Regions from separate parts of the Massilia suwonensis genome, predicted to be linked through region 3. Evidence: predicted binding sites of a transcription regulator. Region 3 holds the regulator's gene; each other region holds the start of a gene.
The links. The regulator LexA, encoded in region 3, represses DNA repair genes until DNA is damaged. The targets are predictions, from matches to a motif close to ACTGTATNNNNATACAGT.
Positions count from the first base shown of each region.

Region 1 (3,271 bases), 1.0 Mb from region 3:
CTCGACAAGGGCACCAGGACGCGCGACGCCTTTGCGCTGTCGGACGCGCTGGAAAACCTGGGCGCGCGCTTGGCGACGGGTACCAGCGCCGACCAGTCGCTGGTGCGCCTGCAGGCAACGTCCGCCAACCTGGCGCCGTCGCTGGCCATCATGGCCGAAGCGGCGCTGACGCCGAGCTTCCCGCAAGACCAGTTCGCGCTGCAGAAGACGCGCCGCCTGGCGCAGATCGGCCAGGAAAAGGCGCAACCGACCAGCCTCGCCATGCGCCTCGTCCCGGGCCTGCTGTACGGCCAGGAGCACGCCTACGGCAAGCCGGCCAGCGGCTACGCGGGCAGCGTCGACAGCATCACGCGCGACGACCTGGCGCAGTGGCATGCGAACTGGTTCAAGCCGGGCAGCGCGACCCTGGTCGTGGCCGGCGACACCACGATGGACAAGCTGCTGCCGGCCCTCGAGGCCTCGTTCGGCCGCTGGGCCGCCGGTACGGCGCCGGCCAAGACCATGGCGGTCGGCGCTGCGACCGCTGGCAAGAAGCTGTACCTGATCGACAAGCCGGACGCGCCGCAATCGACCATCGTCGCGGCCCACCTGTCGCTGCCTTACGGCCAGCCGGAAGACCTGGCCATCGAGCCGGTGATGCACAACTTCGGCGGCATCGCGACCTCGCGCCTGAACCGCAACCTGCGCCTCGATAAACACTGGAGCTACGGGACGACTGCGCGCCTGAGCGAAGTGCGCGGCCAGCGCAGCTTCATGACGATCGCGCCGGTACAGACCGACAAGACCGTCGAGGCGATGCGCGAAGTGGCGAAGGAAGTGAAAGGCGTGGCTGGCGAGCGTCCGCTGGCCGGCGCCGAATACGAGAGCATCATGCGCAACATGACCTCGCGCCTGGCCGGCCGCTTCGAGACCCTGAACGCGCTGGAAAGCGCGGCGCTGGCCAGCGTCAACCTGAACCTGCCGGCGGACTACTGGAGCACGTATTCAGCCAGGCTGAAAGGCCTGACGCCGGCGCAGCTGGGCCAGGCCGCGGGCAAGTTCGTCCAGCCGGACGAGGTGGTCTGGATGGTGATCGGCGACCTGCGCAAGGTCGAACCGGGCATCCGTGCATTGGGCTGGGGAGAGGTGATCGTGCTAGACCAGGACGGCAAGCCAATCCGGTAAGATTGCAGTAGCTTTGGCGGGACATTGAACTGGCTTTGTCCCGCCTGCGGCCGCTGTCGCGCGCCGTCCATACATGGAGTGGTTTATACTGTACAACCATACAGTTTCTCCACTCCGATGAAACTTTCCGACAAGCTCGAAATCCTGGCGGACGCCGCCAAATACGATGCTTCCTGCGCCAGCAGCGGGGCGCCGAAGCGTGCTTCCGACGGTAACGACGGCGGCATCGGCGCCACAACCGGCATGGGCATCTGCCACAGCTATACGCCCGACGGCCGCTGCGTCTCGCTGCTGAAGATCCTGCTCACCAATTTCTGCGTCTACGACTGCCAGTACTGCGTCAACCGCCGTACCTCGAATGTCCCGCGTGCGCGCTTTTCGGTGGCCGAAGTTGTGAAATTGACCCACGATTTCTATCTGCGCAACTACATCGACGGCCTGTTCCTCAGTTCCGGCATCATCCAGTCGAGCGACTACACGATGGAGCAGCTGGTGGCCGTTGCGCGCACTCTGCGCGAAGAGCACAATTTCCGGGGCTACATCCACCTCAAGACGATTCCCGACGCGGATCCGGCCCTGATCGCCGAAGCGGGCCGCTATGCCGACCGCTTATCGGTGAACATCGAGCTGCCGACCCACGACAGCGTGTCCCGCCTTGCGCCGGAAAAGAACGTCCACACGATCAAGCTGGCGATGGGTTCCATCCGGCGCAAGTTGGATGAGAAAGCGGAAGAGCCGAAGGCGCCGAGCTTCGCGCCGGCCGGGCAAAGCACGCAGATGATCGTCGGCGCCGACGCCAGCGACGACCAAACCATCCTGAACACGGCCGAAACCCTGTACGGCAGCTACAAGCTGAAACGCGTGTACTACTCGGCCTTCAGCCCGATCCCGCAAAGCCCGGACAGCGTGCCGCTGGCGCCGCCGCCGCTGCTGCGCGAGCACCGCCTGTACCAGGCCGACTTCCTGCTGCGCGGCTACGGCTTCAGCGCGGGCGAGCTGATGCCCAAGAGCGGCAACCTCGCGCTCGACGTCGATCCGAAGCTGGCCTGGGCGCTGGCCAATCGTGAACACTTCCCCATGGACCTGAACCGCGCCGATGCCGAGATGATCGCGCGCGTGCCGGGCATCGGCCTGCGCAATGCCAAGCGCATCGTCGACCTGCGCCGCCTGCGCCGGGTGCGCTGGGAAGATCTGTCGCGCCTGCGCTGCAGCATGAAGAAGATCGCGCCCTTCGTCGTCACGGCCGACTACAAGCCGGCGCAGGGTCTCGCCAGTTCCGAGCTGCTGCGGCGTCATCTGGGTGCGCCGCAGGAGCAGATGAATTTGTGGCCCGAGCTGAAGGCGGCATGAACGCGGCGGCTGCCTCTGCGATGGTAGCCGCCGGCCGGCCGCTGGTGGTGTCCAGCTTCATCGAATGGCGCAGCGCCGCGCGCGATCTCCTCATGCACGAGGTGGCGCCCGAGCTGGTGACCTGGAATGAAGTGGGCACGCATGCCGCCGACCTGTTCTCGGGTGCGCCGGAGTTACCGGCTTCTTCCGATAATGCTCCTGCCGGGTTGACCCCCATAAAACCCGCACTGCCGAACAGACCATCGATTCCGCGCGCGCTGATGGAAATGCTGCAGTCGGCCGCCTGCTGCCGCATGCCCGACCGCTGGGCTTTCCTGTACCGCGTCATCTGGCGCTGGCAGCACGGCGAGCACGACGTGCAGTCGCCGGCCGATGCCGACGGTTCGCGCCTGCATGCGATGGTGAAGGCGGTGCGCCGCGAGGAGCACGACATGCATGCCTATATCCGATTCCGCGAGCGTCCGCTGGAGGCAGGGCCGCCGCAATTTGCCGCCTGGTTCGAGCCGCGCCACGACGTGCTGCCGCAAGTGGCCGAGCATTTCAAGGACCGCATGGGCAACGTGACCTGGATGATCGGCACGCCCGAGGCCAGCGTCATGTGGGACGGCGCGACCTTGCACCACACCGGCCCCCTGATGAAGAGCGCAGCCGACCTGGACGACGCCGGCGAAGCGCTCTGGCTTACCTACTACCGCAGCATCTTCAATCCCGCGCGCGTGAACGCCCAGCTGATGCAAAGCCATATTCCGTCGCGCTT
Region 1 covers NZ_JBHSMR010000013.1:2,614,562-2,617,832, reverse strand. Annotated here, with positions in the region: gene ACFPQ5_RS19905 (M16 family metallopeptidase) at 1-1,164, shown strand, start outside; gene ACFPQ5_RS19900 (putative DNA modification/repair radical SAM protein) at 1,282-2,514, shown strand; gene ACFPQ5_RS19895 (UdgX family uracil-DNA binding protein) at 2,511-3,271, shown strand, end outside.
Region 1: ACFPQ5_RS19900 (putative DNA modification/repair radical SAM protein) is a predicted target of LexA. The motif match lies at 1,252-1,269, and genes of this name have one in related genera.

Region 2 (3,271 bases), 590 kb from region 3:
CGGCCACCGCGTCGAGCAGGCGCGTGGCCGTGGCCGGACCGATGCCGGGGATCAGTTGCAGCACGCGGAAACCGGCCATGCGCCCGTTCGGATTCTGGGCGAAACGCAGCACGGCCAGCACGTCCTTGATGTGCGAGGCTTCCAGGAATTTCAGGCCGCCGAATTTCACGAAGGGGATGTTCCGGCGCATCAGTTCGAGTTCCAGCGCCGCGCTGTGGCTGGCCGCACGGAACAGCACGGCCTGTGTGGTGAGCTTGATGCCCGCCTCGCGGTGCTCGAGGATGCGGTTGCAGACCCAGCGCGCCTGCTCCGCCTCGTCGGGAATCAGAACCATCTGCGGCAACTGCGTTGCCACCTTGTCCGTCCACAGCGTCTTCGCATGGCGCTCGAGCGCGGCCGCAATCACCGCGTTCGAAGCGTCGAGGATGGGCTGCGTGGAGCGGTAGTTGCGGTCGAGCGTGATCAGCTGCGCCGGCTGGCTGAACTGCTTCGGGAAATCGAGGATGTTGCGCACCGTCGCGCCGCGGAAGGAATAGATCGACTGGGCATCGTCGCCGACCACCATCACGCCGGCGCCGTCCGGCTTCATGCCGCTGATGATGGCCGCCTGCAGGCGATTGGTGTCCTGGTACTCGTCGACCAGCACGTGGTCGAACAGGGAACCGATCTCGGGACCGAGCTCCGGATCCGAGGCCATCTCGGCCCAGAACAGCAGCAGGTCGTCGTAGTCGAGCACGTTCTGCTCCTGCTTGGCGTCGACATAGGCGCCGAACAGGCGCTTCAGCTCCGCTTCCCACTCCATGCACCAGGGGAAGGTGCTCTTCAGCACCAGGTCGAGCGGCTCGCGCGCGTTCACCACCCGCGAATAGATCGACAGGCAGGTGCCCTTCAGGGGAAAGCGCTTGGCGGTCTGGGTCAGGCCGATCTCGTGCCGCACCAGGCCCATCAGGTCCTCGGAATCGCCGCGGTCGTGGATGGTGAAGGATTCGTCGAGTCCGATGCGGCCCGAAAACTCGCGCAGCAGGCGTGCGCCGATGCTGTGGAAGGTGCCGGCCCAGGGCAAGGTCGGCGCGCCGGCGCTGCTGCTTTTCAGGATGCGCTGCAGCACGTTCCCGGCGCGCTGGGTCATCTCGTTGGCGGCGCGCCGCGAAAAGGTCAGCAGCAGGATGCGCTGCGGATCGGCGCCCGAGAGGATCAGGCGCGCCACCCGGTGCGCCAGCGTATTGGTCTTGCCGGAGCCGGCGCCGGCCACGACCAGCAAGGGGCGGCTGCTCCCGGCACCGATGTCGTGCTCGACCGCCGCGCGCTGTTCTGGGTTCAGGGTGGCGAAAGGATCATCGACAAGGGGGACGGCAGCGGCAGCGGACATGAGCAAATGGCAAGGGTAAACAACGCAACTGTACATTTGTCCAGTAGGGCTCCGCAAGCCTATTTTGCACTCGGACTTTTGTACCCTGTAGCATTTAAGTTGCGAATGCGTGGAGAGGACTTCGCGTACTACACGATCCTCTTGGGCTAAGTGGCCGTAACTAAAGAACTTTTCCGGATATCCACAAAGTCTGTGAATAACTTTGTGGAAAAGGCGGGACTTGACAGCCCGAAATGCTGTCCGCATGCGGCTTACAACAACTTGCCCATTCGACGGGCAATGCCGAACTCACGAAAAATCAATGACTTGCGAGATCGTGCGCACAACCATCCCGCATAGGCTCAAAGATAAAAAAAAGAAATTAATGTGCATAAGCGCAGCGCATGTTTTGCAACAAACGTGCAGTTTTGACATCGAAAAGCGCTAACAGTAGGAAACATTCAGGCGCGCGCGCGGCGCCGGTGCGGTTCGAGCAGCACGCGCTCGATGACGTCGCGGCCGATATCGCGCCTTCGCAGGTACTCGACGGCGGACATGGTATTCATGCTGCCCTGCACTGCGATGCCGGCGTCGACGATGCGGCGCTGGCGCAGATTGGTCCGGGCTTCGTCCATGGCCAGCACGGCCGCTTGTTCGATTGGGGCTTTCTCCATCCTGACCTCGCCTTGTCGGGTTTAGTTCCCTAACGAGTATTCATCAATATCAAACAATGTCAATGTCAACTTCCTATCTAAAAGTGTAAAAAACCGAAATAGTCGCTCGGCAAGAGAACGCCGCCGTAGCCGGGATCGTCCTAGAATGGCCGTGTTCACCTTCCACCTGCGAGGCATCCATGGCGACGACGAACGAACCCGACCTGAATCCCGGCGACGAAGCCACTCCCGGCACGCCCGGGGCCGGCGAAGACATCTGCGAAGCCTGCTCGGGCAGCGGCAAACTGTCCGACGGCAAGTCCTGCCCGCAGTGCGGCGGCAGCGGCCGCGTAATGCGCGGGATCGGCGGGGGCTGACTAAGGGAAATCACGGATGAGCGGTCCGTGACAGGAAGACGCCCGAGGGCGATAATGGCTGGATGACATCCCCGCCTAGCACTGAGCAGCTGCACGACCGTCCGCGCCCCACATCCCTGCCCGACCTGTTCGTCGCCTTCACCGTCCTGGCCCTGCAGGGCTTCGGCGGCGTACTGGCGATCGTCCAGCGCGAACTCGTCGAGCGCAAGCGCTGGCTGACCCAGGACGAATTCATCGAGGACTGGGCGGTCGCGCAGATCATGCCGGGGCCGAACGTGGTCAACCTGTCGATGATGATCGGCGCGCGCTATTTCGGACTGCGCGGCGCGCTCACGGCCCTGGCAGGCATGCTGGCCGTGCCGCTGGTGCTGATCCTGCTGCTGGCCGTCGTGCACGCGCGCTTCGCCGACAACACCTACGTCGCGGGCGCCCTGCGCGGCATGGCGGCCGTCTCCGCCGGGCTGATCGCGGCGGCCGGGCTCAAGCTCTCCACTGCGCTGGCGCGCAGCCCCGTGCCCCTGCCCTGGTGCCTGGCCATCGTGGCCGTCGGCTTCGTCCTGGTCGCCCTGCTGAAATTCCCGCTGGCCTATGTGCTGCTCGGGCTCGGCAGCCTCGGCTGCATCCTCGCCTACAGGAAGCTGCGATGAACGGCGCGATCCAGATCACCCTTGCATGGCACGACTGGCTGAACCTGTTCGGCCACTACCTGCTGCTGTCGCTGATGTCGCTCGGCGGCGCCATCTCGACCACCTCGGAAATGCACCGCTTCCTGGTCGAACAGCATGGCTGGCTGACCCAGGCCCAGTTCAACGACTCGATCGCGCTGGCCCAGGCCGCGCCCGGACCGAACGTGCTGTTCGTGGCGCTGATGGGCTGGAAAGTGGGCATGAACG
Region 2 covers NZ_JBHSMR010000013.1:988,298-991,568, forward strand. Annotated here, with positions in the region: gene ACFPQ5_RS12360 (ATP-dependent helicase) at 1-1,369, opposite strand, end outside; gene ACFPQ5_RS12365 (hypothetical protein) at 1,810-2,022, opposite strand; gene ACFPQ5_RS12370 (hypothetical protein) at 2,202-2,378, shown strand; gene ACFPQ5_RS12375 (chromate transporter) at 2,441-3,025, shown strand; gene ACFPQ5_RS12380 (chromate transporter) at 3,022-3,271, shown strand, end outside.
Region 2: ACFPQ5_RS12360 (ATP-dependent helicase) is a predicted target of LexA. The motif match lies at 1,397-1,414, and genes of this name have one in related genera.

Region 3 (3,271 bases):
ATCGAGCCGACCTACCGCAAGATCCTGGCCGACGCCCAAACCCAGGCCAATGCAACCCTGGCGCAACGCGACGCCTGGGAAAAGGCGACCCAGTCCTTCGTCAAGGAAGAGAACGTGCGCCGCAAACGCCAGATCGAACTGGAAACCACGCGCATCGTGCGCGACAACGAATTGCGCCTGCACGGCGGTACGGACGCGCGGGTAAGTACAGGTAAATAATCCGCAGGGAAGCGACTTCCCGGTTGAGCAGGGCCGCATCTCGCAGTATGATGGGCCTTGCTCAACCTGTTACTCCCATGAAAAAATTCCTGTTTTGTGCCGTCCTGTTCGCGAGCTTGCCCGTCAGCGCCGCGAACGATCTCGCCGCTGCCAACGCCTTGTTCGAGCAGAAAAAATATCCGGAAGCCCTCGCGCTGTACACCAGGCTGGCCAATGCCGGCAACGTCGACGCCCAGCAGCAATTGGGCCAGATGTACTGGTACGGCGAAGCGGGCGCCGTGGACGAGGCCAAGGCCGAGGCATGGTTCCGCAAGGCGGCCGCCAAAGGCAATGCGGTGGCCGCCAGCTCCCTGGTCGTCATGCAGCAGCGCGTGGAGCGGCGCGCCGACATCGATTATTGGGTAGGCAAATACGATGGAGCCGAGCTGAAAAGCGGAAAGTATTACTGTCCCGCGCCCCGGATCCCGGCCATCTCCAAGCAGCCCGACGAGATCGAGCGGGTGTCGGCGGCCATCTCCAACTGGCAAGCCTGCTACAACGGTTTCGTCGAAAACATGAACGCCTCCTCGCCCCTCGTCAAGCGCATTCCCGCCGATGTCGTGAAGCTCATGAACGCGTCAGAGACCGAACGCGCCAAGACCTATCTGGCGACGGTGCAGGAAAACCTGGTGGAAGAGGCCAAGGTAAGTGCCAAGCTGGTCCTCGCCGACGTTGCCGCCTGGCGCAGCGCGACCGAAGCCTACGTCAAGGAACACAAGGCGATCATCGACGCTGGTCCTTCGGCCGAGCGCCAACGCGAGATCGATGCGCGCAGGAGCAATTACAGCCAGACCGGGAAATAAACCGGGACGTAAAAAAGCCGCGTAAGCGGCTTTTTTTATGATCCGATGCAGCGATCCGGTGTGCAGGTCGAATGCGCCGGTCAGTGCCAGCTGCGCATCAAGCCAACCGCCAGGCCTTCGAGCGCGAACTCGTCGCCCGGTTCCACGCGGATGACCTTGAAGTCCGGGTTTTCCGGCAGCAGCTCGATCGTGTCGCCGGTCTTGCGGTAGCGCTTGACGGTGACGTCTTCGCCGAGACGGGCGACGACGATCTGGCCATTCTTGGCGCTGTCGATCTTTTTGACGGCGAGGAAGTCGCCATCCATGATGCCGGCGTCGCGCATCGACCAGCCGCGTACTTTCAGCAGGAAATCGGGGCGGGCGCCGAACATGGCCGGGTCGACGTTGTAGGTGGCCTCGACGTGTTCCTGGGCCAGAATCGGCGAGCCGGCGGCGACGCGGCCGACCAGCGGCAGCGACATCAGGAGGGCGGCCGGCACGTGCGGCACCGGTTCCGGCGTGGAGGCGCCGATCAGGCGGATGCCGCGCGAAGTGCCCGAAACGATCTCGATGGCGCCTTTGCGGGCCAGAGCCTGCAGGTGTTCCTCGGCGGCGTTGGCCGACTTGAAGCCCAACTCTTTGGCGATTTCGGCGCGGGTCGGCGGGAAGCCGGTATTGTCGATCGCTTCCTTGATCAGGTTCAGGATCTGTTCTTGCCTTGCAGTGAGCTTGAGCATGGATCTACCACGGGTTAATGATTCAGACTGTATTTTTGTACAGTATTCGTGGATTTGCAAGTGATACTTTCAAGTGCAGGCAATTTAAGCTGTTCATCGCGAGCATACGTCGGGTCAAGCCAACGTATGCTCTTCGATTACCTACATATTACCTATGTATCAGCCCCAGGGATCGAGGTCCCAGCCGCCCCAGCGGCATTGGTTTTCGTTCGTCCTGACGAAATAGTCCGTTTCTTCACCAGATCGATACCACCGGCCGGAACAGGTGAATTCAGCGTGGCCCACCTCGACCGAGTATGTTGCATCGCTATAGTAAATATTCGTGTAGCCGTACGGCGGCGCTGCATAGGCGGCAGCGGCGACGAAGGCCAGCGCTGCACCGATCAGGGAAGCTTTTTTCAGTTTCATGTCATTCTTTCTTAAAATGATGAAGTTAGGTCTGAAACGCACATTTGATCCCAGTCGCAAAGTTGCGACAAGGAAAGTTGGCATAGTTAAAATGTTAAATCAACAAACTTGCAAATTTTATCCATGCAGGGTTATACGCTTAGCTCTGGCGTACAGAAGTACCTGGCCCCTGCTGCCTGCCCCTAGGGTGATTGTGCTGCGCTCGAAGTCGCGTTATAATTGCCGGCTTTCCCTTCCCACACTCGTCTTGACGCCGAGGTGGGCATTTGTTTAAACGTCCTCAAGGAGTGTTGCATGCGTCATTATGAAATCGTTTTTATCGTCCACCCGGACCAAAGCGAGCAAGTCCCGGCGATGATCGAGCGTTACAAGACCACGGTGACGAGCCGCGGCGGTAACATCCATCGCGTGGAAGACTGGGGCCGTCGCCAGATGGCTTACCAGATCCAGAAGCTGCCGAAGGCACACTACATCTGCATGAACATCGAGTGCGACAACGAGACCCTGGTCGAGCTGGAAACCGCATTCAAGTTCAATGATGCCGTGCTGCGTCACCTGACCGTGAAGATGAAGAAAGCTGAAACCGCTCCATCGCCAATGATGAAGTCGGTCCAGCGCGAAGACGCAGCCAAGAGCCACCGCGCAGAAGCCCCGGCTGCTGCCCCGGCCGCCGCTGCCTGAATTCTTCTGCCAGGAATCGTGAACTCCTAGTGAACCAGCTTCAAGTCGTCGCGACGATTGCTGAACGCGACGTACTGCGCTACACCCCCGCCGGCGTGCCGGTCGTCTCGGCAATCCTGATGCACAATTCGCAGCAGGTCGAGGCAGGAGTGGAGAGACAGGTCCAGTTTGAAATCGCCGCGTTCGCCGCGGGAGAAATTTCGGGCCGTTTCGCAGCAGCAGAGCTGGGCGCCGCGCACCAGTTCACGGGATTTCTGGCCAGGAAGAATCGCAACAGCAAAGCCCTGGTGTTTCACATCATTGATTTCAGTGCTGCCGCTTAATTACCTAGCGGCCCACCTTTTAGATATACAGGAGCCTCAAAATGGCATTCGGTAAAAAGTTCGACAAAAACAAGGCTAAAGA
Region 3 covers NZ_JBHSMR010000013.1:1,578,741-1,582,011, reverse strand. Annotated here, with positions in the region: gene ACFPQ5_RS15165 (tetratricopeptide repeat protein) at 1-219, shown strand, start outside; gene ACFPQ5_RS15160 (SEL1-like repeat protein) at 297-1,061, shown strand; gene lexA (transcriptional repressor LexA) at 1,142-1,777, opposite strand; gene ACFPQ5_RS15150 (DUF6289 family protein) at 1,937-2,185, opposite strand; gene rpsF (30S ribosomal protein S6) at 2,480-2,866, shown strand; gene priB (primosomal replication protein N) at 2,896-3,189, shown strand; gene rpsR (30S ribosomal protein S18) at 3,231-3,271, shown strand, end outside.